Arthrobacter globiformis: one gene and its partner. The protein of the gene in region 1 interacts with the protein of each later gene in a pairwise test. Links are inferred from orthologs where the notes say so. Each region holds a gene or a part of one and is shown in the gene's direction. Other genes may lie near its edges. The genes, in order: rplA and thrS.

The links.
Region 2: the proteins of rplA (region 1) and thrS interact in binary tests that used the Escherichia coli proteins (3 or more experiments, as listed by UniProt). The link is inferred for Arthrobacter globiformis from one-to-one orthologs.

What each region holds. Positions count from the first base shown.
Region 1 is NZ_JAUSXI010000001.1:4,115,056-4,129,376, reverse strand. Bases 8,039-10,992 are described here. They hold rplA (50S ribosomal protein L1), read left to right. Parts: upstream 8,039-9,138; coding sequence 9,139-9,846; downstream 9,847-10,992. Other genes in these bases: QFZ33_RS19150 (GNAT family N-acetyltransferase), read left to right, coding at 10,034-10,992; rplK (50S ribosomal protein L11), read left to right, coding at 8,530-8,961; nusG (transcription termination/antitermination protein NusG), read left to right, coding at 8,039-8,396. Outside these bases: QFZ33_RS19210 (6-phosphofructokinase), read right to left, coding at 1-586; QFZ33_RS19205 (PspC domain-containing protein), read right to left, coding at 843-1,097; QFZ33_RS19200 (hypothetical protein), read right to left, coding at 1,101-1,385; QFZ33_RS19195 (PspC domain-containing protein), read right to left, coding at 1,387-3,072; QFZ33_RS19190 (ATP-binding protein), read left to right, coding at 3,198-4,574; QFZ33_RS19185 (LuxR C-terminal-related transcriptional regulator), read left to right, coding at 4,571-5,248; QFZ33_RS19180 (pyridoxal phosphate-dependent aminotransferase), read right to left, coding at 5,421-6,638; preprotein translocase subunit SecE, read left to right, coding at 7,066-7,350; more of nusG, read left to right, coding at 7,464-8,038; more of QFZ33_RS19150, read left to right, coding at 10,993-11,125; QFZ33_RS19145 (GNAT family N-acetyltransferase), read left to right, coding at 11,206-12,315; rplJ (50S ribosomal protein L10), read left to right, coding at 12,630-13,223; rplL (50S ribosomal protein L7/L12), read left to right, coding at 13,300-13,677; QFZ33_RS19130 (aminoacyl-tRNA deacylase), read right to left, coding at 13,791-14,321. UniProt on the Escherichia coli protein: One of the primary rRNA binding proteins, it binds very close to the 3'-end of the 23S rRNA. Forms part of the L1 stalk. It is often not seen in high-resolution crystal structures, but can be seen in cryo_EM and 3D reconstruction models.
Region 2 is NZ_JAUSXI010000001.1:3,370,149-3,384,414, reverse strand. The notes cover bases 7,888-10,786. They hold thrS (threonine--tRNA ligase), read left to right. Parts: upstream 7,888-8,304; coding sequence 8,305-10,269; downstream 10,270-10,786. Other genes in these bases: QFZ33_RS15470 (HIT family protein), read left to right, coding at 10,290-10,786; QFZ33_RS15480 (DNA polymerase III subunit alpha), read left to right, coding at 7,888-8,112. Outside these bases: QFZ33_RS15525 (lipoate--protein ligase family protein), read left to right, coding at 1-628; QFZ33_RS15520 (VOC family protein), read right to left, coding at 669-1,031; QFZ33_RS15515 (hypothetical protein), read left to right, coding at 1,191-1,442; QFZ33_RS15510 (mycoredoxin), read right to left, coding at 1,507-1,764; QFZ33_RS15505 (SOS response-associated peptidase), read left to right, coding at 1,867-2,616; QFZ33_RS15500 (VOC family protein), read right to left, coding at 2,683-3,105; QFZ33_RS15495 (chorismate mutase), read left to right, coding at 3,120-3,446; QFZ33_RS15490 (hypothetical protein), read right to left, coding at 3,624-4,010; QFZ33_RS15485 (DUF6504 family protein), read left to right, coding at 4,154-4,519; more of QFZ33_RS15480, read left to right, coding at 4,516-7,887; more of QFZ33_RS15470, read left to right, coding at 10,787-10,877; pgsA (phosphatidylinositol phosphate synthase), read left to right, coding at 10,867-11,487; pyridoxal 5'-phosphate synthase lyase subunit PdxS, read left to right, coding at 11,623-12,549; QFZ33_RS15455 (M3 family metallopeptidase), read right to left, coding at 12,757-14,266. UniProt on the Escherichia coli protein: Catalyzes the attachment of threonine to tRNA(Thr) in a two-step reaction: L-threonine is first activated by ATP to form Thr-AMP and then transferred to the acceptor end of tRNA(Thr). The rate-limiting step is amino acid activation in the presence of tRNA.

The sequences.
Region 1 (14,321 bases):
TCTTCTGCTCCGGAATAAGGATGGCGTGAGCACCCGAGGCCATGCCTGCGTGCAGGGCGATCCAGCCGACGTGGCGGCCCATGACCTCGGCGATCATGCAGCGGTGGTGGGATTCGCCGGTGGTCCGCAGCCGGTCGATTGCCTCGGTGGCAATCTGCACGGCGGTGTCGAAGCCGAAGGTGTAGTCCGTGGCGTCGAGGTCATTGTCAACGGTCTTGGGAACGCCGACGATCTTCAGGCCGGCGTCGGTGAGGCGCTTGGCGGCCGCGAGGGTTCCTTCGCCGCCGATGGCGATGATGGCGTCGATGCCCAGGCGGTCCATGTGGGCTTTGATGACGTCCGGTCCGCCGCCGTTCTCGAACGGGTTGGTCCGGGACGTGCCCAGTATGGTGCCGCCCTGCTTGGCAATACCGCGGACAAGAGTACGGGGAATGGGGATGATGTCACCCTCAACCACTCCGCGCCAGCCGTCGAGGAACCCCACGAATTCGTGGCCGTGGATGGCAATGCCTTTGAGGACGGCGCCGCGGATAACCGCGTTAAGTCCGGGGCAGTCGCCGCCGCTGGTGAGGATTCCGATTTTCATTTTCTTGGCTCAAATCCTGGTTCGAAGGTGTTACGGGCAGAGCGCCACGCTGAGCTCAATTAGAGATTCTAGTGGGGAGTGTGGGGTAGGACACAAACGGTTACAGCCCCGGGGGGGTCCGGACGCCGGGGCCCGGACACCGGGACAGGTAAGGGCCGGGACGGCAGCGTGCCCCCGTTCCGGCGGGAACGGGGGCACTGTGTGAAACGGACGACGGCGGCTGCCTGCGGGGCGGTATTGCCGGCCCGCCGGTGTACTACCGGCCTGTGCCGCGCTTTTCGAGGAAGGACTCGAGCGCGATCGAGTTGTTCTGGTCCGGCAGGATCAGCCATGCCGCCAGGTAGAAGACGATGGCCGGGCCCGGCAGCAGGCAAAAGATGAGGAAACCAATCCGGACGAATGCCACGTCCACGTTCAGCTTCTCGGCTATTCCGCCGCATACGCCACCCAGCCAGCGCTGAGGTCCGCGCTTCAGGCCAAGGCCCCTGACAATGCTGTAGAACTTTTCCATGGTTTAAGACTTCCCGTTTGTTGTGCTGTTGTCACGTTTTCGTGCTGAGAGCAGCCCGCCGATCACCAGCGCGGCCCCGGCCCCGAGCATCAGGCCGATCAGCACGTATGTACCGTTCAGGACCACGATCCCCAGCTGGGAGATGGTGATCAGGACGGCCAGGGCGAGGACCACGAGTCCCCAGACGATGGTGCCCACCCGGGCGGGCGCTTCGGCGGGTTCGTCCGTAACCGCGGTGGGCGGTTTGGGCGCGGGGTTTGTGTCCGGTGACGGATCAAGACTGCTCATGTCAGTTTCCTTCCTGGATGGTGACGTTGCTCACGGTGCCGTCGATCTGGAGGATCAGCCGGGCCCCGGGCTTGTCCGAGTTGTAGCTGCTTTGCCGGGAGGTGATGCCGCTTCGGCTGTCCGCACCCTCGTTCAGGTTGCCCAGGGTCATGTCGGCCCGGACATCCACCGGCACGGTGCGCGGAATGACGACCGTCACGTTGCTGGCTGTGGCGTCGAGGGGGATTACGACGTCGGTGCCCAGGGGCGGGTTCAGGTTCAAACCCGTGAGGTCCACAGTTCCGCGGCCTCCGGTGATCTGGAAGCCCTGGCGGGCCTGTTCGATGCTGATCGGGTTCCAGTCCGCATTCTGGAAGCGGAACCGGTCACCGTTGGGCACTGCACTGAAAATGCCGCCGACGATGAGCGCCACCACCGCGAAGAACCCGAGAACACCCGAGGTCCTGCCGCGCATTCCGGCCAGCAGGATGCCAAGGCCAAGGACCGCCGCGCCGGCTGCCCAGACCACGGCGTTGGCCGAGTCGCCGAGATCAATCAGGTTGCCGGCGTCGAGCGCCTTGAGCGTGCCGCCCGCCAGCAGCGCCAGTCCGGCGGTGATGGCCACGGCGGGAACTCCGGGGCCGCTCGGCCGCGGCTTGGGTGCCGGCGTCGGGACCGGAGCGGGCCGGCGTGGCGGAAGGCCGCCGGCGTAAGGGGCCGTGGGTGCTGCGGAGCCGTACGGGGTTGCAGGGCTGTACGACGGGATGGCGTCCGGAGTCGGCGGTACCGTGTAGGGCTGGGTAGGCGTATGGCTGCCGGCAGCGAAGGTGGACGCCTGGAACTGTGTTGTCGAGGACGGAGATGCGGAGGATCCGGCCGCGGTTGCCGCCGGTGCGTTGCCGGTGCCGGCGTAGCCGTAGGCCGCCCGGCCGCCGGTGGTGGAGTCCATTGGTGTTGCGCTGCGGTTCTTGTTGCGCTGGGTCAGGAAGTAAATGAGGTAGATGACGCCGCCGATCCAGAACAACGCCCAGAAGAAGCCGAAGCCGTCGTGGCCCCAGCCCCAGAAGCCGCCGCCCATGCCGGTGAGGCCGATGACCGAGGTGATGAGCGCGCCCGTCATGCCTGTGCTCCACCGGCCGGCGCCCGCCTCCTGCGTGTGGATCCGGCCGTCGGGCTCGGGCAGCAGAGCCCAGCCGAGGCCGTACAGGAGGACGCCGATGCCTGCGAGCAGCGTCAGCACGATGAAGATGCCGCGCACGATCAGCGGGTCGATGCCCATCCTTTCCGCGATGCCGCTCGAGACGCCGCCGATCCACCGGTCGCGTCCCCGGTGTATTCCGTGGCTTCGGATCCAGTCGAAGAAGTTCAACGGCTGTGCGGCACGGCCGTAGCCGGAAGTGCCGTAGACGGGAGCGCCGTAAGCGGGCCGGGCGTGGGTTCCGGAATTGGACCCGGCGTGCGTTCCGGAAGGAGGGGTGGCTCCAGCGGAAGTGTGCGGCGGTTCATCCGCGGCCGGAGGCGGGAACAGCGGCTCCGTGGGATTTTCCGGGGCTGTGCTGCTTTCCGGGGCTGTGCTGCTTTCCGGCTCTGTGTTTTCCGGTTCCGTGTTTTCCCGCACTGTGGGCTGTTCCGGTTCCTGGCCGGTGCTGCCCTCGGACGGGGTGCCCGGCTGCTGGCCTTCATTGGGGTTGGGGGTCTGCGAGTTCATACTTCGATACTGCCGTTTGTGCTGTTCAGTCCTCTATTGGGGAACACCCTGAGCCGTCCCTGACTTACCCCGGGTTCACCCTCAGAACGGGACTCGTGAACCCTGATCCGTGTTTGGATTGATTCATGACCACAGCCCCTGTCCGCCCTCCTCTGGTCCGCAGCAGCGACCGCGTGATCGCCGGCGTGTGCTCCGGCCTGGCGGTCCATCTTGGCTGGCCGGTGCGCATGGTCCGGATCGGCATGGTGGTGGCCGCCTTCGCCGGGGGTGCAGGGCTCGCATTCTACGGATGGCTGTGGATCATGGTTCCCACCGCGGACGAGAACGCCAAACGCAATGCCAGGCGTCCGGCGTCGCCCATTGCCCCCGCCGTGAGCCTGCCGCCAGTGAGCGTGCAGTCCGGCCCGGCCCCCGCCGTCGTTCTTTTCCCTCCCACCGTCTCTCCGTCGGCGGGGGAGTACGACGCCGGCACCGCCTCCCAGCCAGCGGCACCTGCCGCTGGCACCTGGTTCCGGATCCGGAGCATGCGCTATGGCAAGGAGATCCTGCTGGGCGCCGGGCTCCTGCTCGTCGCCGCGATCCTGATCGCCAGGCTGCTGGGCGTGGAGGTGCCCCTCGGCACGCTGATCCCGGCGGCTGCGATCCTCGGCGGCGCCGCAATTGCATGGATGCAGCTGGATGAAACCCGCCGGGCCGGACTGGTGGACAAGACCAAGGCGGACCAGGCCGGCGGCTGGGCGCGGCTGGCGGCGGGCCTGGCGCTCGTGGTGGCGGGGGTTCTGGTTATGGTCTCCGGGTCCGGCTCATGGCAACAGACCTGGCTGGCGCTGCTCGCGTCCGTGGCCGTGCTGGGCGGCGTGGCGCTGGTGCTGCTGCCCTGGGGCCTAAAGTTCTGGCGTGACTTGGAGACCGAACGGGCCGGCCGCGTGCGGGCGACCGAACGGGCCGAGATCGCCGCCCACCTGCACGACTCCGTGCTGCAGACCCTTGCCCTCATTCAGCGCCGTGCCAGCAACGAGCACGACGTCGTCCGCCTGGCCAGGGCGCAGGAGCGCGAGCTGCGGGGCTGGCTCTTCAAGGATCCCGCCCGCGACGCCGGCCAGCTCTCGGACCGGATCAAGGCCGCCGCCGCGGAGGTTGAGGACGGCCTCGGAAACGCCGTCGACGTCGTGACCGTGGGCGACACGGGGGTGACAGAGCGCCACGAAGCGCTGGTCCAGGCCAGCCGTGAGGCCATGCTGAACGCTGCCCGCCACGGCGGCGGTCCCGTCTCTGTGTACCTGGAGGTGTCCGACGGCGGCGCGGAAGTCTTCGTCAAGGACCGCGGCCCGGGCTTCAAACTGAACTCGGTCCCGCACGACCGGCTGGGCGTGCGCGAATCGATCATTGGCCGGATGAAACGGCACGGCGGCAACGCCGCAATCAACAGCGGTCCAGACGGCACGGAGGTGCGCCTCAGGCTGCCTGCGGACGTCGCGGACAGCGGAGAAGGGAAGTCATGATTACACCAGCAGGGGCAGGCACGGCGGGAAGAACCGTGCGGGTGGTGATCGTGGACGACCACGCGATATTCCGGTCCGGCCTCAAGGCTGACCTGGATCCGAGCGTGGTGGTGGTCGGCGAGGCCGGCACCGTGGAACAGGCCGTCGAAGTCATTGCCGCAGCACGGCCCGACGTCGTGCTGCTGGACGTGCACCTGCCCGGCGGCCGCGGCGGGGGAGGGCGGGAAGTCATCACCGGTTCCGCGGCGTTCCTGGGAACTACCCGCTTCCTTGCCCTGAGCGTCTCCGATGCGGCCGAGGACGTTGTGGCCGTCATCCGCGCCGGCGCCCGCGGCTATGTCACGAAGACCATTTCCGGCGCGGAGATCACCGACGCCGTGTTCCGGGTTGCCGGCGGCGACGCGGTGTTCTCCCCGCGCCTGGCGGGCTTTGTCCTGGACGCGTTCGGCACCGCCCCGGCCGACATTGCCGACGACGAACTGGACAAGCTCTCCGCCCGGGAACTCGAGGTGATGCGGCTGATCGCCCGCGGCTACAGCTACAAGGAGGTGGCCAAGGAGCTCTTCATCTCGATCAAAACCGTGGAAACCCACGTCTCGGCCGTGCTCCGGAAGCTGCAGCTGTCCAGCCGCCACGAACTGACCAAGTGGGCCGCCGAGCGCCGCCTCCTCTAGCCCAGACGCTTCCTCACGTCCTGCCGCCTTTCCCTAGACGCGTCCTCACGTCCTGCCGCCCAAAGGCAAACGCTCCCGCACCATTTTTTGGTGCGGGAGCGTTTAAGAATTCTCTGCAGGATCTGAGGGAGGATCCGTGTTTTTCCTGCAATAAGTGAGGGAGGGTTGGGGGTTACTGCGCCTTGCCGAGGAAGTCCTGCAGGCGGCCGACGCCAGTGGCGAGGTCCTCGTCGCCCAGGGCGTAGGAGAGGCGAAGGAAGCCGGACGGGCCGAAGGCCTCGCCAGGAACCACGGCGACCTCCACCTCATCCAGGATCAGCGCCGCAAGCGCCGCCGAGGTTTCGGGCCGGGCCGTGCCGTTCGCCGTCGGGAATTCCTTACCAAGCAGCGCGCGGACGTCCGCGTACACGTAAAAGGCGCCCTTCGGCGTCGGGCATTCAACGCCCTCGATGGCGTTCAGCCCGGCCACGATGGCCTTCCGGCGGCGGTCAAAGGCGACCTTCATCTCGTCCACCGCGGTGAGCGGGCCGGAGACAGCTGCCAGGGCGGCCATCTGCGGGATGTTGGACACGTTGGAGGTGGCGTGCGACTGCAGGTTGGTGGCGGCCTTGATGACGTCGGCGGGCCCGATCATCCAGCCCACGCGCCAGCCGGTCATCGCGTAGGTCTTGGCCACTCCGTTCAGGATCACAACCTTGTCGCCCAGTTCAGGGGCGGCTGTGGCAATGGAGGTGAAGGGCACGCCGTCGTACGTCAGGTGCTCGTAGATCTCGTCCGTGACCACCCACAGGCCTTTGGCGGCGGCCCACTTCCCGATTTCGGCGACCTGCTCGGGCGAGTAGACGGACCCCGTGGGGTTCGATGGCGACACGAACAGCAGGATCTTGGTGCGGTCCGTGACGGCTGCTTCGAGCTGCTCCACGGTCACCAGGTAGTCCTGCTCCGGGCCGGCAAAGACCTCCACCGGGACGCCGCCGGCGAGGCGGATGGCCTCGGGGTAGGTGGTCCAGAACGGGGTAGGCACGATCACTTCGTCGCCCGGATCCACGAGGGTGGCGAACGTGTTGTAGACAGCCTGCTTGCCGCCGTTGGTGACCAGCACCTGGGACGGGTCCGCCTTGTAGCCTGAGTCCCGGAACGTCTTCTCGGCGATTGCCTTCTTCAGCTCGGGCAGGCCGCCGGCGGGGGAGTAGCGGTGGTACTTCGGCTGGCTGGCGGCGTCAATGGCGGCCTGGACAATGTAGCCCGGAGTGGGGAAGTCGGGCTCGCCAGCGCCGAAGCCAATCACCGGCCGGCCCGCCGCCTTCAGCGCCTTGGCCTTGGCGTCGACAGCCAGGGTGGCGGATTCGGCAATGGCGGAAATGCGTTGGGAAACGCGGGCGGCAGACATGGCGGGTCCGTTCTTCGCTTGCAGCTGGAGAGCTGAATGGTGGAATTCGACGGAATCTACTCTATGCTGTTCACCGGATCGTTCGAGGTGGAACGCGGATTTGTGACTGCGGTGCGGCGCGGATTCTGAAGCTGAAAAACGGTCCGAAATGAGGCTGGTTCGACGTAAGCGCAGTTGTTGCGTAGACTGGTTCTCCGGTGTTGAAAACACGGATGATGACTTGCGCCCCAGATCGTCTTGGGGAAGTGCGGCTTTCATCGGTTTTTGATGCATAGGGTAGTGGCGCAATTGGTAGCGCAGCGGTCTCCAAAACCGCAGGTTGCAGGTTCGAGTCCTGTCTGCCCTGCGCAGGCTGTTCCGGCGAAAAGCCGGAGCAAGCGCAGCAAACAAAGGTTCAGTTCAGAGCCGGGTAATCCGACTTGCGAGGATGAGTGAGGAACAGGTGACCGAAACAGCTGCAAGCAGCTCCAAGGGCCGCCCCGCAAAGAAGGCCGCCAAGGCCGGCTTCTTCGCTCGCATAGCACTCTTCATCCGCCAGGTCATTGGCGAACTGAAGAAGGTCGTCGCCCCCACCCGCAAGGAACTGATCAATTACACGCTAGTGGTGCTCGTGTTTGTGGTCATCATGATGGTGATCGTCACTCTGCTGGACCTGGGGTTCGGCACCGCGGTGGGCTGGGTCTTCGGCGGTACAGGCGCCACGGGCCGCTAACGCGATCGGTCCGCAGACTGCGTGGACTCCCGGCCGGAATCGGCTGGAGCTGCGGGGTGTGCGGAATTGAGCCATTTAAATAGGCAATTAGCAATGAGGAAGCAGGAGACCAAGTGTCTGAGCAGGAGCTCGAGGTAACTGAGACTGAGCTGGATGAAACCCAGAACCCCGCGGCTGAGTCCGCTGAGGGCTCTGAGGTTGAGTCTGCTGCGCCCGATTCCAAAGGCGACGCCGAGTACGAAGGCGACGCTGACGCCGAGATCGATACTGACGCCGAGGCCGATACTGACGTCGATGACGCTGACGCCGAGGCCGATACTGACGCCGACGACGAGACCGACGTCGCTGACGCCGAGACCGACGCCGACGCTGACGACGTGACCGGAGAGGACGCCGAGGAAGGCGCCGAAGGGACCGACGTCCTGGCCACCGCTGCCGCGCAGGCCACCGATCCCGCCGAAGAGTTCAAGTCCAAGCTGCGCCGCCAGGAGGGTGACTGGTACGTCATCCACTCCTACGCCGGCTACGAAAACCGCGTCAAGGCCAACCTTGAGACCCGCATCCAGACCCTGGACATGGAAGATTACATCTTCGAAATCCAGGTTCCGATGGAAGAAGTCGTTGAGATCAAGAACGCTCAGCGCAAGGTCATCAACCGCGTCCGCATCCCCGGCTACGTGCTGGTCCGCATGGACCTGACCGACGCCTCCTGGGGCGCCGTTCGCCACACCCCGGGCGTCACCGGCTTCGTAGGCAACGCCCACAACCCCGTGCCGCTGCGCCTCGATGAGGTCTTCTCCATGCTGGCCCCGGTCTTCGAAGAAGAGCAGGCGGAAAAGGGCAAGCCCACCAAGCAGGCTGCCGCCCAGGTCGACGTCGACTTCGAGGTCGGCGAGTCTGTCATCGTCAAGGAAGGCCCGTTCGAGACCCTTCCCGCCACGATCTCCGAGATCAAGGTGGATTCCCAGACCCTCGTGGTGCTGGTGTCCATCTTCGAGCGCGAGACCCCGGTCACGCTGGCCTTCAACCAGGTCACCAAGATCTAACTGATCACCACAGATTTCGCTCCGGAACAGCCCGCTTTAGCAGTTCCGGAACGGCCGACCGCCTCGCCATGGCGGTCAACCACCTGAGGCACGCTCCTGTGTCCCAGGACGCATTTGAGAGAAGGACCCTACATTGGCTCCCAAGAAGAAGGTCACCGGCCTCATCAAGCTGCAGATCCAGGCAGGTGCCGCTAACCCGGCCCCGCCGATCGGTCCCGCGCTTGGCCAGCACGGTGTCAACATCATGGAATTCTGCAAGGCGTACAACGCTGCGACGGAAGCCCAGCGCGGCAACGTTATTCCTGTTGAAATCACGGTCTACGAAGACCGCTCGTTCACGTTCATCACCAAGACCCCGCCGGCTGCAGAGCTCATCAAGAAGGCTGCAGGCGTCGCCAAGGGTTCGGCTACCCCGCACACCGTCAAGGTTGCCAAGCTGACCCAGGCACAGGTCAACGAGATCGCCACCACCAAGATGGAAGACCTCAACGCCACCAGCCTCGAAGGCGCAGCGAAGATCATCGCCGGCACCGCCCGCTCCATGGGTATCACCGTCGAGGGTTAATTCCCTTACCGCTGATGCGGCGCCGGGTCCGGGATACCGGGGACGACGCCGGACAGCACCGCCGGGAAACCGGCACCACTGAAACATTGAAATGCCGCCAGTCCACGCCGGACTAGCGGCTGTGGCAGGGCCCAGCGCGGTCCGCAGACCACAACTGCACAAGGAGAAATAAGCAGCATGGCAAAGCGCAGCAAAGCATACGAGGCAGCCGCAGCCAAGATCGACGCGGAGAAGTTCTACGCGCCGTTCGAGGCAGTGACGCTGGCCAAGGACACCAACCCGTCCAAGTTCGACGCCACCGTTGAGGTTGCCTTCCGCCTGGGTGTTGACCCCCGTAAGGCTGACCAGATGGTCCGCGGTACCGTCAACCTGCCGCACGGCACCGGTAAGACCGCCCGCGTCCTCGTGTTCGCCACGGGCGAGAAGGCCGAAGCAGCAATCGCTGCCGGCGCCGACTTCGTTGGTTCCGATGACCTGATCGAAAAGATCGCCGGCGGCTGGACCGACTTCGACGCAGCCGTTGCCACCCCTGACCTCATGGGCAAGGTTGGCCGCCTCGGTAAGGTCTTGGGTCCGCGTAACCTGATGCCGAACCCGAAGACCGGCACCGTCACCCCCGATGTCACCAAGGCTGTCAACGACATCAAGGGCGGCAAGATCGACTTCCGCGTCGACAAGCACTCCAACCTGCACTTCATCATCGGCAAGGTTTCGTTCGACTCCGTCAAGCTGGCCGAGAACTACGCCGCTGCCCTCGAAGAGGTGCTCCGCCTGAAGCCGTCCGCTTCCAAGGGCCGCTACATCCAGAAGGCAACGGTTGCCACCACGTTCGGTCCCGGCATCTCCGTTGACCCCAACGTCACCAAGGTTCTCATCGAGGCATAAGTCTCGCGAATCTCGGCCGGATATCCGGCCAAAAGCAGAAGGACCGTCCGGCGTTTGCCGGGCGGTCCTTCTGCTTTACGGTGGTCCTTTCGCTGCCGGAAGTGCGACGGCGGGACTCCAGCGGGCTCGCCGGCTCGCTCTCGACGGGGCTCTGTCGGACTCAGGGCGATGCGGCTAGGCTGATCCGGTGACGACGCCCTCCTACCGGATCGAGCCGCTATTGTTGCCTGCGTCGCTTGACGCTCCCGACGCCGCGGACTTCCACGAGTTCAGCGACCTCAGCGACGCTGTGGTGCTGGAGCTTTGGGGCAACCTGGACCGGGCATCGCCCCGCAAGGCCAGGCTGGAAGCGTGGCGCGACGACGACTACGCGAAGCTGCGGCTCTTCTTCGTACGGCTGGACGGCCGCATGGTGGCAAGGTCCTGGGTCAGGCTTACGCAAAAGGAAAACCTCCAGGATGCGTTCCTCAGGGTGGACGTCCTCAACGGGTTCAGCGGCCGGGGCATCGGACGGGCCCTCTTGCGGCACGCAGAGGCACTCGCGGGGGAGGACCGGCGCAGCACCCTGCAGTCCTTCACCGAACACGCGCCCGGGTTCGACCTGGACGGCCCGGGGATCCTGAGGCCCGGAACGGGGACGGGCGGGGTCCCGGCCGCGGCGCGCGGCGTCCGGTTCGCCGTGGCGGCCGGTTACACCCTCGAGCAGGTGACGCGTTTCAGCGCACTGGACATGCCGCCGTCGGGCGGTGTCCTGGACGCATTGGAACGCGAGGCCGCCGGCATTGCCGGGGACCAGTACGAAAGCCTCAGCTGGACGGACCGCTGCCCGGATGAGTACGTGGAACAGATGGCCTTGCTCATGTCCAGGATGAGCACGGACTCCCCGGCAGGTGCGCTGCACTACGACGCCGAGATGTGGGACGCGCAACGCGTCCGGCACGTCGAGGACGAGTGGAAGCGGACGGGCCTGGAGTCGCTGGTGGCAGTGGCCCGGCATAAGGCGAGCGGCGAGCTGGCCGCCTACTCGGTACTGCAGCACTCGGACGAAAAACCATGGCTGGCTGAGCAGGACGACACGCTCGTGGCCAAGGCGCACCGCGGGCACCGGCTGGGGATGCTGGTTAAGGTGCGCAATCTGCGGCGCCTGCAGCAGGACCATCCAGAAGTGGAACGGGTCCTGACATTCAACGCCGCAGAGAATGACCACATGCTGGCTATCAATGTAGCGCTGGGCTTCCGTCCGGCAGGGTACGACGGTGAGTGGCAGCGCCGGCGTTAACCGGCATATGCTGGCGACGGATACACCGCGTGGACTCAAGCCCGCAGCCTTCATGGCAAGCGGCGGAACGGCTGGGGATGATGGCAATAGAGGTGCGGATTGAGCGGTTGTGGATTCCGGACTCAGTGGATGCTGCCGACGCAGCGGACTTCCTCGCCGCGGTGGAGGTGGGGCGCAAGGTCCGGATGGATACCTGGGGGAGTGACGACCTCGCCTACACGCCGCTGGAAAAGCTCCTCGAACTGGAAGACCCGTACGAGCGCCAGGTAATCCTGGTGGCAAAGGTCGGCGACGACATCGTGGGCACTGTGGACATCGCCCTGCCCCTCGCCGACAACCTGGACCTCGCCGAATTCACCCTGGACATCCTCCCCGAGTATCAGCGCCAAGGCGTGGGCAGGCAGTTGCTGGAAGCCGCGGAGCACTTCGCCCGGAACGAGGGCCGCACCATGATCCTGGTGGACACCAACCATCCCGGTGCGTCCCTGCACGAATTCGCGCCCGAGCAGCTGGTGCCTGGATCGGGCCAAGGCTATGTGCCCTTGGGGAGCCGCGAGGTGGACTTCGCCCAGCGCACCGGTTACACGCTGCAGCACATCGAACAGTTCAGCTCGTGCGCGCTGCCGCTGGACAGCAAGCTGGTAGCGGAGCTCGAGGCTGAGGCGCAGGAAGCCAACAACGGCCGCTACCGCCTGCACCACTGGACCGACCGCTGCCCGGAGCGCTGGCTGGAATCGGTGGCAGCCCTCGAAAACCAGGCCGGCGGCGACGCCGGACCCGTGGAGGGGACCGACGACATAGTCTTCGATGCCCGGATCCTGAGGGAAGCCGAGGAAGTCATGATCTCCCAGGGGCGGCGCACGGTGGTGACCGCCGTCGAACACATTGCTACCGAGACGCTCGTGGGGCTGACGACCATCAGCGTCCTGGCGCAGCGGCAGGACGTAGTCTTCCAGGATGACACGGTGGTGCTGCAGGCGCACCGTGGCAACAAGCTCGGCCTGCTCATCAAGGTTGCCAATATGGAGCGCCTTACCGAGCAGTTCCCCGCTGCGCGGGTGATCTACACCTGGAACGCGCCGGAAAACCGGTACCTCCTCACGGTCAACCGCCAGCTTGGGTTCACGACGGCGGGAGTCACTGGAATCTGGCAAAAGGAACTGCCGGACCTTGGACCGAGGAGGAGTTAGGTCGTGGTGGCGGAGGAGCGGCCGATTTGGTAATGCACAGGACCGTCCCCTAAGCTTGAACTACCAAAGACCGTCGGTTGTTGGATTCCCACTCTTTCGAGCTCAGCTCAACTCTGCAGTTGTGTGCGAAAGAGCCAGTGGGTTTCCGGACGAAGGACCCTGAACATAGGGCGGCCGGCGCAGGTGAACGAAGCAAAGTTCCGCTGTTTTGAACAGCGTTGAGCCAAGCCCCGTGCATCTGCGCGGGGCGTTTTTAGTTTTAGCTCACCTGAGCGGGGACCCGGAATACCGGCACTATCCCCGGAAGGAGGGTTATGGCAACGCCTACCAAGGTTTCAGCAGTAGCTGAGATCACTAACGATTTCAAGGAATCGAACGCCGCTGTCCTGACCGAATACCGTGGGCTCACCGTTGCACAGCTCAAGCAGCTGCGTGTTTCTCTCGGCCAGGACACCAAGTTCGCGGTCGTCAAGAACACCCTGACCGCCATTGCAGCCAAGGAAGCTGGTGTCGAAGCATTCGACGGCCAGCTCGCCGGCCCCACTGCAATTGCGTTCATCAAGGGTGACGCAGTTGCAGCTGCCAAGAGCCTGACGGATTTTGCCAAGGCCAACAAGCAGCTGGTCATCAAGACCGGTTACTTCGAGGGCAAGGCACTGAACGCCAGCGAAGTTGCTGCCCTGGCAGCACTCGAGTCCCGCGAGCTGCAGCTCGCCAAGGTTGCAGGCATCCTCAAGGCACCTGCTGCCGCTGCTGCACGCATCATTGACGCACTGCGCCTCAAGCTTGAAGAAGAGAACGGTGCTCCGGCTGAAGCCGAAGCCCCCGCCGCTGAAGAAGCTCCTGCCGCAGAGGCGGACGCAGAAGCAGCTGAGGCTCCGGCCGAAGCCGCAGCCGAAGAGAACTAACTCTCTCCCAAAAAGACTCCGGTGGATCGGAACGGCATCAAGCCCCCGGCCACCTTTACAGGAAGGACGCCACACCATGGCGAAGCTCAGCAACGAAGAGCTCATTGAAGCTTTCAAGGAACTGACCATCATCGAGCTCTCCGAGTTCGTCAAGCTCTTCGAAGAGACCTTCGAAGTTACCGCTGCTGCTGTGGCCGTTGCCGGCCCCGCCGGTGGCGCTGCCGCTGAGGAAGCCGAAGAGAAGACTGAATTCGACGTCATCCTCGAAGCTGCTGGCGACAAGAAGATCGCAGTGATCAAGGAAGTTCGCGCCATCACCTCCCTGGGCCTCAAGGAAGCCAAGGACCTGGTTGACAGCGCTCCCAAGGCTGTTCTCGAAGGCGCCACCAAGGAAGCTGCCGAGAAGGCACAGGCTCAGCTCGAAGAAGCTGGCGCCCGCGTTACCGTCAAGTAACACTGCTTGTTCAGGAATCCCCGTCCACTCCGGTGGGCGGGGATTCCTGCGTTTAACCCAAGTAAGTAGCAGTTGAGGGGGTTCCCAGCGCTGGGAACCCCCTCAAGTGCTACCTAGTTGGGTTCGCTGATGTCCGCGAGCACGGCGCCGAGGGCGGAAACCAGGGCGTCGGCGTCGACGAAGGCGCTGTAGCCGTGCTGGCCCGCGCCCATGGAAATCCGCTTGCCGGCGATGGTCAGGTCCGCATAGACCGGCCATGCCGTGGTGCTGCCCAATGGCGTGATGGTGCCGCGCTCATAGCCGGTGGCCTCCAGGGCCACATCCGCCGCCGGCAGCGAGAGCTTGTTGACGCCCACCAGGCCGCGCAGCTTGGGCCAGGAGATCTGGCGGTCGCCCGGGATAAGGGCGAAGAGGAAGCTGCCATCCTTGTGCTTCACCACGAGGGACTTCACAATGTCCGCCGGGCTGATGCCAAGGATCACGGCCGCCTCCTCGAGGCTGTGGGCGGCCAGCCGTTCGACGAGCTGGACGTCCAGGCCGCGCGCGGCGGCGTCGGCAAGGAAGCGCTCCCTGCCCGCGCCGCCGCCGGGCCGGCCGCCGTCGTCCGTCCCGTTAGCGCCCGACGCCGGAACGGCGCCCGACGC
Region 2 (14,266 bases), 740 kb from region 1 along the record:
CGGATCCACGCTTCGGCTGTACCGGCCCGCACCGACTGTTGCTTTCGGCCAGCGTGACACCCGCCTGCCCGGCTTCGGCGCCGCAGCCCAGGCCTGCCGCGACCTGGGGTTCGAACCGCTGATCCGCAAGGCAGGAGGCCGCGCCGCCGCGTATCACGAAGGCACGCTGATCATTGACCACGTGGAGCCGCACAGCGATGCGATCGCCGGAGCCAAAGGCCGCTTCGCATTTTTTGGCGAGATGCTGTCGGGGGCGCTCCAGAGCGTGGGCGTGCACGCCGCCGTCGGCGAGATTCCCGGGGAGTACTGTCCGGGCGAATACAGCGTCCACGGCTTCGCGCCCGGGGCCCCTGACCACCGGATCAAACTGGTAGGCACAGCCCAGCGCGTGGTGTCCGGCGCCTGGCTGTTCAGCTCCGTCGTCGTGGTGGAGAACTCGGCGCCCATCCGCGAGGTGCTGACGGCCAGCTACGAGGCCCTGGGCCTGGAGTGGGATCCTGCGACCGCCGGTGCCGTTAACGACCTTGTTCCTGTCCTCGACGTGCAGGCCATCGAGGACGCGGTGGTCCGCACCTACGCGGAGTACGCCACGCTGGGGCAGGCGGACTTCAGCAGTCTTCGCGCCTAGCCCTGCACTCTGCCTCCGGCGCCCGGTTTGGGCGGCCGGTTTATTCGGTGGCCAGCGGGATCTGGCAGATCATGAGGACGTTTCCGTCCGGGTCCCGGAAGTTAAACCATTGGTCATCGTTGACTTCGGTGAGTTGCACGCCGCGGGTTTTCATGAAGGCGTGGGCGGCCTGGATGTCGGCGGTGTTGAAGTGGAACGCAGGAACCTGGAAGACGGCGCCGGGGGAGTAGATCTTGCTGTCCAGGACGAGGCCGGCGCCCTCCATGGGGAGTATGTACAGATGGTCCAGCAGGATCTTGTCATCGGCGGGCACGCCCAGCATGCCGCAATACCAGTCGCGGGCTTCCTCAATGTCGCTGACGGGGACAAAGACGGTGCCGATCTGCGGGGAAACTGGGTTCACAGCAATCCTTTGGAACGCGGGAAGGAACTCCAACTGTAATGCGCTGGACTGGCCGTCGCCAGGAGCAGGGCTCGCCCGGATTTTTCGTACCCAGACCTGTCGATTTCAAACGCGCAGGAGAGGACGATTAAGGAACAGCCGCTGAAAAGGAGGTCGGTGATGTGCTATTCATCGCGTGCGGATTTCGGCTGGGACACCCGGAAGGATGCCGTCCGGAAGCCTGAAGCGCACCGGGAACCGGCGACGCCGGAAGCTGCGCCCGGGAAACCGTTGCCTGTGGACCATCCGGAACCCCGGACCCACGCGGACGACACCAGATTGTGGGCCTTCCTGGCCCGCCGCAAGGAGCCCCGCCGCAAGGAAGCCCACGCCCGCAGGCCGGTGCAGGACCGGATCGACGAAAAGGTCTGAACCAAACAGTAAAGGCACCGGATTCCGGTGCCTTTACTGGTGCATCTTGACTGCGGCTTCAGCCCTACGCGGCGAGCCTGCTCTTGACCTCGGCTGCGGACGGGTTCGTGGCAGCGGTGCCGTCCGGGAAGAGAACGGTGGGGACGGTGCGGTTGCCGCCGTTGATCTGCTCCACGAGGTCTGCCGTGCCGTCGACCTCTTCGATATTGATCTCGGTGTAGCCGATTCCTTGGGCGTCCAACTGCTTCTTCAGCCGGTTGCAGTAGCCGCACCAGGTGGTCGAGAACATGGTGATGGTGCCGTCTTCGGGGGTAAAGTCCACGGGCTCTCCTCGGATTGATATGGTCCTGTCGGTTTCCTTCCCCACAACCGTAACCCGGGCACCGGTATTCCCCAGCCTCTGTTGCAATGGCATGCTGGTGCCATGTGTGGACGTTACGTCATGGCCCGGGCAGTGGGGGATCTGCTGGCCGAATTCGACGCTGAGCTTGAGAACGAAACCGAAATCCCGCCGTCGTGGAATGTTGCGCCCACGGACGGCGCGCCCATCGTCCTGGAACGGCTTATCGACGGCGACACGGTCCGCCAGCTGCACGTCGCCCGCTGGGGCCTGGTGCCGTCTTGGGCGAAAAGCCCGGGCATCGGCGCGAAGATGATCAACGCCCGGAGCGAGTCGGTCCTCGAGAAGCCGGCCTTCCGCAAGGCTGTGCAATCGAGGCGCTGTGCCGTCCCGGCGGATGGCTACTACGAATGGAAACAGGGCGAGGGCCGCAGCAAGCAGCCCTACTACGTCCACCCCCGGGACGACTCCGCCATGGCCTTCGCCGGACTGTACGAGTGGTGGAAGGACCCGTCCGTGCCGCCGGGTGAACCAGCCCAGTGGATGCTCTCGATGTCCATCATGACGGCGGACTCGCCCCCGGCGGGAACTGAAGGCACGGTGTTCGCCGAACTGACGGCGCTCCACGACCGCGTCCCGCTGCCCATGAGCCGCGACACCATGGCGGCCTGGCTTGACCCGCAGGTCGATGACGCTGCCGGCCTGGTGGAACTCGTCCGGTCCGGCGTGAAGGACGTCGCCGCCGGCTGGCGGGTGGATTCCGTGGGCAAGGCCGTGGGCAACGTCCGCAACAACTCCCCGGAGCTCATCGAGCCCGTGGAGGCACTCTTCTGAGACTGACTTTCTGAGGTTGCGCGTGCCGGGCAGGGGAGTTGACCGGAATCAGAGCCGAGCCTGCAATCAGACGGTGACCTGGCCGCCGTCGTCCACTGTCCACGTGGGGTTGTAGGCAATCTCCCAGCGGAAGCCGTCCGGATCGGCGAAGTATCCGGTGTAGCCGCCCCACGGTTGGGTCTTGGGAGGGGCCACGACGGCCGCGCCGGCCGACTCTGCCTGGGCTATCACCTGGTTTACCTGCTCGGCGCTGCCGACGTTGTGGCTGAGCGTAATGCAGGGGACCGCGGTGGGAGCATCAACGGCGGCCTCGGCCTGCATCTGCCCCGCATCCCAGAGGGAAAGAATCAGGCCGTGGTTGGCCTGGATAAAGACCACCTCATCGGGAACCTCACGGTGGACCGGCCAACCCAGGCCGTCCACATAGAAGCGCCGGGAGGCGGCCACGCTGCGCACTCCCAATGAAATAAAATCGACTCTGGGCTGCATGGTTCGATACTGTCATGATCATGCCCACAAATCACGGAGACGAGAAAAACGCCCAGGCTGACCGGGAACAGCTCGCCGCCGTGCGGGTTGCGGTGGACGAGGTGGACGAGCAGATCGTCACGCTGATCGCCCGCCGTGAGCGCCTGATCCGCATCGCGGGAACCCTGAAGGGGGACGACGCCGAAGTGCGGGCGCCGGGACGCGTGGAGCGGGTCATCGAGCATGTGCGCTCGGCCGCGGAGAAAAAAGAAATAGACCCGGACATCGTGGAAAGCACGTACCGGGCCATGATCTCGAAGTTCATCGAGCTTGAGATGAAAATCCACAACGACAACAGCTGAGCTGTTGCTTCTGGCTGCGGACGCGTTCGTCCGCTGAAGCGTTCTGGCGGCTGACGGGTTCTCCCCGCAGACGGGTGCTTCCTGCAGTGGGGGCTGGGCCGCTGACAGGCGCGCCGAGGCGCCGGGCCGGCTGGTCCGGGCTGCTGCCCGGTGCCGCTTTGAAAGGGCGCTGACCCTCTAGAGCTTCTCCTCGACAGGCACGCCGGACTGGAATTCCCGCCCGTCGGCCTCGCTGAACGCGGACATAAGGTGGCTCTTGTCCAGCCCCAGTACCGTGCTCATGGGGAAGTTGCCCGTGATGGTGTTGCCCGAGTGCTCAACGCTGCTGAGGTCGAAGTTCTCCTCCGTGCCGTCATGGCTGAAGGAATAGATCGAGACCGCCTCGCCGTTCATGAACTCGATTCCCAGCCTCCGTTGATGAGAATAATCCGGAGTGGCAGCCACGAGCCCCACAACAAAGGCGCCCGATGCTGGAATGTTGCCGTCGATATCAAACCTGGCCACCAATGTGCTTTCTTTGGCGGCGATGCTTACCTGCTTCAGGAGCGCGTCATTGGAACTCATGGGACCATCCTGCCCTGTGAGCCGCCGTCCGTCCACACCCATCTAGGTTTTGTCCCCGGCCCGGCGTAGACTGGAACTATTCGAATACATATTCGAATGGCTGCGTATTTTCTGCAGGATGAGATTGGTATCCGGAGGCACCCATGGGAACGTTCAGCGAGTCTGTTGACGTCGTCTGCGCACCTACCGGTGAGCCAGCGGAGCTTCGGTGGGGCGGCAGGGAATACCGGGTCTGCGCCGAACCCTTGCGCTGGTATGAACGCCGCCAGTGGTGGGCCGAAGAGCGGCGTGCCCCGCTGGGAAGCGGCCCCGGGCTTGTGGACCATGAGATCTGGCGGGTGCAGGTCGTGCCTGCCGGCAGAAGCAGCCCGCCGGAAACTCCGGCTGCAGAACCACTGGAACCATTAACCCTTGACCTGGTGCGGCATGCCGGCAGCGGACGCTGGCGGCTGCTCCGCATCCACGACGCCCTCCGGCCCGAAGTCGCACTCCATCACAAATCAGCATGAGCTTCACTCACTTACACGTTTCCACCGCCTTCAGCGCCCACTACGGTGTCTCCTGGCCAGATCAACTTGCCCAGGCAGCAGCGGCCCAGGGAGCAACCGCCCTTGGGTGCACTGACCGGGACGGTCTCTACGGCACTGTAAAACACCTCAAGGCATGCATGGCTGCCGGGATTGACCCGGTGGTCGGCGTGGATCTGTCAGTGTTCGACGACGAGGATGACCACGACGCCGGGTTACCTGGTGAGCAGATGGCTGGCGCCCGGTTTTCCAAAATCCGGTTTTCGGCAGCCCGCGTCACCGGACGGGTCGTTGTCCTGGCGCATGGCCATAACAACGGTGCGGGGTACAAGGCATTGTGCCGGCTGATCTCCGACGCACACGCCCGCACCACGGGCAAAGCCGGCGGAGCGGTGCCCGTTGCTGTCACAAGGGCTGAACTCGCCTCACGCGTGCTGGACCCGGAAACCCTGAAGCCGGTGCTCACCGTGCTGTTGGGCCCGGATTCCGACGTCGGCCTCGCACTGGGCGGGCGGCGGTACCTCCGGCCCCGCACCCTTTTCAAAGGCTGGCTGGACGCCATGCCCGCCGGGAGCGTCGCGGCAGAGATCGTCACCCACCTCAGTGCACCGGGTGCGCCCTTGAGCACGGCCCATGCGGTCCGCATGCTCAAGCTGGCGCAGGAGTATGGCGTGCCGGCTGTGCTTACCAACGCCGTCCGTTACTGCGAGGAGGACGGGGCGGCCACCGCCGACGTCCTGGATTCGGCCCGCACGCTCAAGTCGCTTCCCGAACTCTCCGCCGAGCCGCTGCTCCAGCCCAACGGGCAGGGCTGGCTGAAATCCCCGGACCAAATGGTGGAGCTGGGCAAGGAGATCATCCATGCCGCCGGCTACGGTGCCGCCGATCTCCAGGTGCTGCTCGCGCAGACTGAGGCGCTCGTGGACCGTTGCCGCATGGATCCCGTGTCCGACATGGGCTGGAAGCAGCCGGTGGTGCCCGAGGCCGCCGTCATCGGCATTGAAGGGGATCCGCTGGCAGAACTGGCCCAGCGCTGCGAGGCCGGAATTGCGCGGCGATTCCCCGGCATCACCGGGAAGGCAGAAGCAGACATGCGCGCCCGGCTGCAGCATGAGCTGAAGATCATCGCCCGCCTAGGCTTTGCCTCCTACTTCCTCACCGTGGCCGAGGTTTCCCGCATGATCCTGGACATGAATGTGAGGGCGGCAGCACGGGGATCGGGCGCTTCCAGCCTGGTCAACTACCTGATCGACATCAGCCAGGTGAACCCCCTCCAGCATGACCTGATCTTCGAACGGTTCCTCTCCGGCGACCGGTCCACGCTGCCGGACATCGACATCGATGTGGAAAGCGCTGAGCGGCACAACGTCTACCGGAAAATTTTTGACCGGTTCGGCTCACAGCGCGTCACGCTGATGAGCATGCAGAACGGCTACCGCGCTCGCGGTGCCGTGCGGGATGCCGGCATGGCTTTGGGGATGGACGACGGCGATGTCGGCGAGATTGCCAAACAGCTGTGGCGCTTTTCGGCACGGAAGTTCCGGGAGGCGCTGGAGGAAAAACCGGAACTTCGCGAGTTCGCCGGACGGGTGGAACAGCGGAACTTTTCTGAGAACCAGCAGCTGGACCTGCTGGTGGACCTCACCGAACGGCTGGACCGCCTTCCGCGCCACATCTCCATGCACCCCTGCGGGGTGATCCTCGGTGATGCCACCCTGCTGGACCGGACCCCGGTCCAGCCCAGCGGCCTCGGCCTGCCCATGAGCCAGTTCGACAAACACGACATGGACCCGATGGGCATGCTGAAGCTGGATGTCCTGGGCGTCAGGATGCAAAGTGCCATGGCCTTTGCCGTACGGGAGATCATCCGGATCCACCCCTCCAAGGCTGAAGTGGTGGCAGCCGGAGCCCATCCCGCTGGACCTGGGGGCAGCGGGCCGGACTACATCGCCGAGGACGGCCTGATCGACCTCAATGCCGTGCCCCTGGATGATGAGCCGACATATGAGCTGATCAGAAGCACCCACACCCTGGGGTGCTTCCAGATCGAATCGCCGGGCCAGCGGGAGCTGGTGGGCAAGATGGCCCCGCGCGAGTTCAACGACCTCATCATCGACATCTCACTGTTCCGCCCTGGGCCGATGAAATCGGACATGGTGCGGCCCTTCCTTGAACACCGGCACGGCTTCGCGCCGGAGACCTACCCGCACCCGGACCTGAAGCCGGTGCTTCAGGAAACCCATGGGGTGACGGTCTTCCATGAGCAGATCCTGAGGACCTTTGATGTGATGACCGGCTGCGGGCTGGCGAAAGCCGACGAGTTCCGCAGGGCGTTGAGCAACGAGGTCAAGGAGGGCCAGGTTGAGGAGTTTTTCCGCCGCGAGGCAAAGGCCAGGAAGTATTCGCCGGAGGTAGTGGACAAGGTCTGGGGCACCCTGAAATCGTTCGCCAGTTTCGGGTTCTGCAAAGCCCACGGCGCGGCCTTTGCCGTGCCCACCTACCAGTCGGCCTGGCTGAAGGCCCACCATCCGGAGGCGTTCCTTGCGGGCCTGTGGGAGCACGATCCTGGCATGTACCCCAAGCGTCTCCTTGTGGCCGAGGCGCGGCGTATGGGCATCCCCATTCTTCCGCTGGACATCAACCGCAGCGGTGCCGAATACCGGGTGGAGCGTGTCGCGGAGGGCCCTGACCGGGGAAAGCTGGGGATCAGGCTGAGCCTCAACGGCATCTTCGGGCTGTCCGGTTCTGAATTGAAGCGGATCGTTGCAGGCCAGCCCTATGACTCCCTGGCGGATCTGAGGGCACGCTCCAGGCTGAGCAAGCCCAGCATCAAGCGGCTTGCCCAACTGGGTGCCTTTGACACGCTGCACCGGGAATCCGGCGGGACAGCCAACCGGGCAGACCTTGTCCACCACCTGCAAAGTTTGCAGAGCAAGTCAGTAAAGAAAGGCGCCGAGGTCATTGAGGGGCAACTCGCGCTGCCCCTTGGGGACGTCGAATTGCGGAACGTCAAGCCCGGGATGCCTGAACCCACCACGGTGGAGAACGTCCGGGCGGAACTTGACCTGATGGCGGTTGACGTCAGCGAACACCTGATGTCCAGCCACCGGCCGCTTCTGGACCGGCTGGGCGTCACCACTGCGGACAAGCTGCTGGGGCTGCGAAACGGCACGGAGGTACTGGTGGCCGGTGTGAGGATCGCGACCCAGACCCCGCCCATGCGCGGCGGCAGGCGTGTGGTCTTCATCAGCATCGACGACGGCACCGGGTGCGTGGATTCCGTGTTCTTCCACGAGGCCCAGGAACATGCGGGCCCGCTGCTGTTCGGGACCCGGCTGCTGCTGATCCGGGGAACGACCAGGCGGACCGGTCCGCGCGGCATTAGCCTCAGTGCCAGCATGGCCTGGGACCTCAGCCAGGTGGACACCCTGCCGCTCCCCGAACGGGGGAGCGCTGACCAGGGAAATCGTGAACCAGGGGCCGTCGGACCAGATGACCCTGAACAGGACTTCTGGCAGCCGGGGCCACTGGATGGCATCAGCAGAAACCTGGCCATCACCGGCCTGGGAAGCTGACCGGCCCCGTCCTTTTCCAATTGTTCCGATTGGCCGCCGCCGTGGCGCTTTGGCTCGCCACTTCCGCAACAGATAACATTGACGAGGCTGGCTGTGGTCCCCGTACGCCACAAGCTACGAAGCCTGAACTTTGAATAGGAGACACCCGTGTCAGATGCCCAGCAGATCACCCTCATCGTCGATGGCGAAGAAATGAAGGTGACTACCGGGACCACCGGCGCGGAACTCTTCTTTGAGCGCCGCGACGTCGTTGTGGCCCGTGTTGACGGCGAACTCAAAGACCTGGACCAGCCCCTTCCCGAGGGTGTCGAGGTTGAAGGCGTCACCATTGATTCCCCCGACGGGCTCAACGTACTGCGCCACTCCACCGCCCACGTCATGGCCCAGGCCGTGCAGCAGCTGCGCCCGGACGCCAAGCTGGGCATCGGCCCCTACATCACTGACGGGTTCTACTTCGACTTCGACGTCGCTGAGCCGTTCACCCCGGAAGACCTGAAGACCCTGGAAAAGATGATGCTCAAGATCATCAACCAGAACCAGAAGTTCGTCCGCCGCGTCGTCTCCGAGGACGAGGCCCGCGAAGCCATGAAGAACGAGCCCTACAAGCTCGAGCTGCTGGGCAAGAAGAACGAGGCCGCCGATGCCGGCGAAGGCGTCAACGTCGAAGTGGGCGCCGGCGACATCACCATCTACGACAACGTCGACCGCAAGAGCGGGGACAGCGTCTGGTGCGACCTGTGCCGCGGCCCCCACCTGCCCAACACCAAGCTCATCTCAAACGCCTTCGCCCTGACCCGGTCCTCGGCCGCGTACTGGCTGGGCAACCAGAACAACCAGCAGCTGCAGCGCATCTACGGCACCGCGTGGCCTACCAAGGACGCCCTGAAGGCGTACCAGGAACGCATCGCCGAGGCTGAGCGCCGCGACCACCGGAAGCTTGGCGCCGAGCTGGACCTGTTCTCCTTCCCGGACGAGCTCGGATCGGGCCTACCGGTCTTCCACCCCAAGGGCGGCATCATCCGCAAGGCCATGGAGGACTACTCCCGGCAGCGCCACGTGGATGCCGGCTACGAGTTCGTCTACACCCCGCACATCACCAAGGGCCACCTGTACGAGGTATCCGGCCACCTGGACTGGTACCGGGACGGCATGTTCCCCGCGATGCACATCGACGCGGAGCACAACGAGGACGGCACCGTCCGCAAGCCCGGCCAGGACTATTACCTGAAGCCGATGAACTGCCCCATGCACAACCTCATCTTCCGCTCGCGCGGCCGGTCCTACCGCGAACTGCCGCTGCGGCTCTTCGAATTCGGTTCCGTCTACCGCTACGAGAAGTCCGGTGTGGTCCACGGCCTGACCCGCGTGCGGGGCATGACACAGGACGACGCCCACATCTACTGCACCCGCGAGCAGATGAAGGACGAGCTCACCACCACGCTGAACTTCGTCCTCGGCCTGCTCAAGGACTACGGCTTGGACGACTTCTACCTCGAGCTGTCCACCAAGAACGAGGACAAGTTCGTCGGCGACGACGCCACCTGGGAGGAAGCCACCCGCACCCTGGCCGAAGTGGCCGAGGCCTCCGGGCTGGAGCTCGTTCCGGACCCGGGCGGAGCCGCGTTCTACGGACCCAAGATTTCGGTGCAGGCGAAGGATGCCCTGGGCCGCACCTGGCAGATGTCCACGATCCAGCTCGACTTCAACCTGCCTGAGCGCTTCGAACTCGAGTTCCAGGCCGCCGACGGCACCCGCCAGCGTCCGGTCATGATCCACCGAGCCCTGTTCGGTTCGGTGGAGCGGTTCATGGGTGTCCTCACCGAGCACTATGCCGGTGCCTTCCCGGCATGGCTTGCTCCCGTGCAGGTGGTGGGCATCCCGGTGGCGGAGGCCTTCAACGACTACATGTTCGACGTCGTCGACAAGCTCAAGGCTGCGGGCATCCGCGCCGAGGTGGACATCTCCTCGGACCGCTTCCCGAAGAAGATCCGCACGGCCAGCAAGGACAAGATCCCGTTCGTGCTCATCGCCGGTGGTGAGGACGCGGAGGCGGGTGCCGTCTCCTTCCGGTTCCGGGACGGCAGCCAGGACAACGGCGTGCCCGTGGCCGAGGCTGTCCAGCGGATTGTGGACGCCGTCCGCAACCGGACCAGCTAGCCGCGGCGGAGGGGGCACACGTGCAGGAGAACACAGGGCCGGGCTATCCGGGGGACGCGGAAGCAACGGACGATTTTGGCCTCGCCGGCGTTCCTGACGCCTTCCAGCGGCTGTGGACTCCGCATCGCATGGCCTACATCAAGGGCGGGCAGCACCAGTTCAAGAACCAAGACGATTGCCCGTTCTGCATTGCGCCCGCGCGCACGGATGAGGAGTCGCTCATCGTGTACCGCGGCCGCACGAGCTACGTGGTGCTGAACCTGTTCCCCTACAACCCCGGCCACCTGCTGGTGTGCCCCTACCGCCACGTTCCCGATTACACGGACCTGACGGTGGAGGAGACCGCCGAATTCGCCGACCTGACGCAGACCGCCATGCGGGTGCTGCGGAAGGTGGCGAATCCCGGCGGCTTTAACTTGGGCATGAACCAGGGGGTCGTGGGCGGGGCCGGCATCGCGGGCCACCTGCACCAGCACATCGTTCCGCGTTGGGGCGGGGACGGAAACTTCTTCCCGATCATCGCCCAGACCAAGGCGATCACGCAGACCCTCGACGAGGTCCGCCAGCAGGTTGCCGACGCCTGGCCCGGGGAGACGCATGCTGAATAGGCATGCCCGCGGGTTCTTCACCGCGCTGTTTACCCCGCTTGCACGCTGGCTTTTGAAAATTGGCGTCTCGCCGGACGCCATCACCATTGTGGGAACGGCCGGCGTGGTGGTCGGGGCACTGGTGTTCTATCCGCTGGGCCAGCTCTGGTGGGGAACGATCTTTATCACCCTGTTCATCTTCTCCGACGTCATTGACGGCATCATGGCGCGGATGCAGAACCTGGGCGGCCGCTGGGGCAACTTCCTGGACTCCAGCCTGGACCGGTTGGCTGACGGTGCCCTCTTTGCCGGCCTGGCCATCTGGTTTTTCACCGGCGGTGAGGATGCCCCCATAGCCATTGCCGCCGTCGTCTGCCTTGTCCTTGGCATGGTGGTCTCCTATGTCCGGGCGAAAGCCGAATCCCTCGGCTTCCAGGCGAACGTGGGCATTGCCGAACGTGCTGAACGGCTGGTTTCCGTCCTGGTGATCACCGGCCTGACCGGCGTCGGACTGCCGCCCGTTGTGCTGCTGGCGACCCTGGTGCTGCTGGCGGCGGCGAGCCTGGTCACGGTGGTCCAGCGCGTCCTGGCTGTGCGCGTCCAGTCGCTGGAAGATTCCGAGCAAACCTGATTAAGCCGGGCTGCCGCCGTGGGACTAGTATTAGAACTGCCCGGTCAATGGATCCGGTAATCCGGTGTGTGCAAAAACGGCATGTCCGTGCCTGCGCCGCCGGCGAAGGTCATCTAGCTACCCATAGGGGTTTTTGTGTCTACACCTGATGTAAGCAACGAAGCCGGCTCGTCCGCCAACAGCGTGACGGGCAGCAACCGCGTCAAGCGCGGCATGGCAGAGATGCTCAAGGGCGGCGTCATCATGGACGTCGTCAACGTCGAACAGGCCCGCATCGCCGAAGACGCCGGTGCCGTTGCCGTCATGGCGCTCGAGCGCGTCCCGGCCGACATCCGCGCCCAGGGCGGCGTGTCCCGCATGTCCGATCCGGACATGATCGACCAGATCATCGATGCCGTTTCCATCCCGGTCATGGCCAAGGCCCGGATCGGTCACTTCGTCGAGGCCCAGGTCCTGCAGTCCCTCGGTGTCGATTACATTGACGAGTCCGAGGTCCTGACCCCGGCCGACTACGTCAACCACATCGACAAGTGGAACTTCAAGGTTCCCTTCGTCTGCGGTTCCACCAACCTCGGTGAGGCGCTGCGCCGCATCAACGAGGGCGCGGCCATGATCCGCTCCAAGGGCGAGGCCGGCACCGGCGACGTCTCCAACGCCACCGGGCACATGCGCCAGATCCGCGCCGAGATCGCCAAGCTCGCGGCGCTGCCCGAGGACGAGCTGTACGTCGCGGCCAAGGAACTGCAGGCCCCGTACGAACTGGTCAAGGAAGTTGCCGCCACCGGCAAGCTCCCCGTGGTGCTGTTCACCGCCGGCGGCATCGCCACCCCTGCGGACGCTGCGATGATGATGCAGCTCGGCGCCGACGGCGTGTTCGTGGGCTCGGGCATCTTCAAGTCCGGCAACCCGGCCCAGCGTGCGGCCGCCGTCGTGAAGGCCACCACCTTCTTCGATGACCCGGACGTCATCGCCAAGGCCTCCCGCGGCCTGGGCGAGGCCATGGTCGGCATCAACGTGGAGGAGATCCCGCAGCCGCACCGTCTCGCAGAGCGCGGCTGGTAATTCCGCCGTTGGGGGCGGCGGACGGCGCTGATCCTCTGCGTGCTATTCCCCGCGCTCTAATTGGCAGCTAAGTTGCTGCTCAGGGCGCGGGGCCCCTTTTACGCACGCTGCCGGACCACACCGCCCTTCGCTTGGCGCTCCTGATGTACGACGGCGGCGAGTCACCTTTGCCGGGTGACTCGCCGCCGTCGTCTGCTTTTAGGGGAGTTACCCCAGCCCGCGGCGCTTGAGGAGGGGCTCGAGGGCGGCGTCGCGGCCGCGCAGGGTGCGGAACGACTCGAGCGGATCCCGGCTGTTGCCGCGGGAGAGCAGCTCGGCGCGGAACCGGTCGCCGTTGGCCCTGCTGAGACCGCCGTTCTCGGTGAACCAGTCCACGGTCTCGGCGTCCAGCACCTCGCTCCAGATGTAGGAGTAGTAGCCCGCAGAGTAGCCGTCGCCCGCGAAGATGTGCTGGAAATAGCCCGTGCGGTAGCGCGGCGGAATCAGCGGATGGGCAACCCCTGCCGCGGCCAGTGCCTTCGCCTCGAATTCCAGGGCGTCCTGCGGAACGCCGTCGGTGTCCAGGACGTGCCAGGCCAGATCCAGCAGCGCCGCACCGAGGTACTCCGTGGTGGCGAATCCCTCGCCCCACAGGCGGGACTCGTTGAGCCGGTCGACGACGTCCTGGGCCAGCGGCTCCCCGGTGGCATGGTGGCGGGCGTAGTTGGACAGCACCTCCGGCCACATGATCCACATTTCGTTGACCTGGGACGGGTACTCCACAAAGTCCCGCGGCACCGACGTTCCGGAGAAGCGGGGGTAGGTGACGTCGGAGAACAGCCCGTGCAGGGCGTGGCCGAACTCGTGGAACGCCGTGCGCACCTCATCGAGCGTGAGCAGCGTGGGCTCACCCGCGGGCGGCTTGGAGATGTTCAGGTTGTTGATGACCACCGGCTTGGTGCCCAGAAGTGCCGACTGGTCCACCAGCGAATTCATCCAAGCCCCGCCCCGCTTGGTTTCGCGGGTGTAGTAGTCGCCGAGGAACAGCCCCAGTTCTGTTCCGTCCGCGTCCCGGACCTCCCAGATCCGGACGTCCTCGTGGTAGCCGGCAAGGTCCTTGCGCTCATGGAAGGTGATGCCGAAGAGCGAGGTCGCGGCGAAAAACACGCCATCCGTCAATACTCGGTCCAGCTCGAAGTACGGCCTGAGTGCCTGCTCGTCCACCGTGTACCGTTCCCGCCGCACCTTGGCGGAGTAGTAGGCCCAGTCCCAGGCCTCCAGCGGGTGGCCCGCGCTCTCGGCCAGGGCGGCTGCCTCGGCGTCGGCGTTCCGGACGGCGGCGGGCGCCAGCCGGTTCAGCATGGACCGGACAGCTCCGAAGTCCGGAGCCGTCTGCCGGTCCACCACCAGTTCGGCATAGTTGGCGAAGCCCAGAAGGGCGGCTTTTTCTGCGCGCAGCCGGACCATTGAATTCACGAGGTCGAGGACATCGAGGTCGCCGCCGGTGCTGCCGCGGGCCACGGACGCTTCAAAGAGCCGCCGGCGCACGTCCCGGTTGTCCAGTGCGGCCAGGGCCGGCTGGTTGCTTGGCTGGATGAGCGTCAGGAGGAACTTGCCGTCATGACCTGCAACGCGCGCTGCTTCTGCGGCGCTGGCGATCTCATCCCCGGGAAGGCCAGCCAGGTCATCGGCGCTGTCCAGCAGCAGGGCGGCGGACTTCATCGCTTCCTTGACGCGC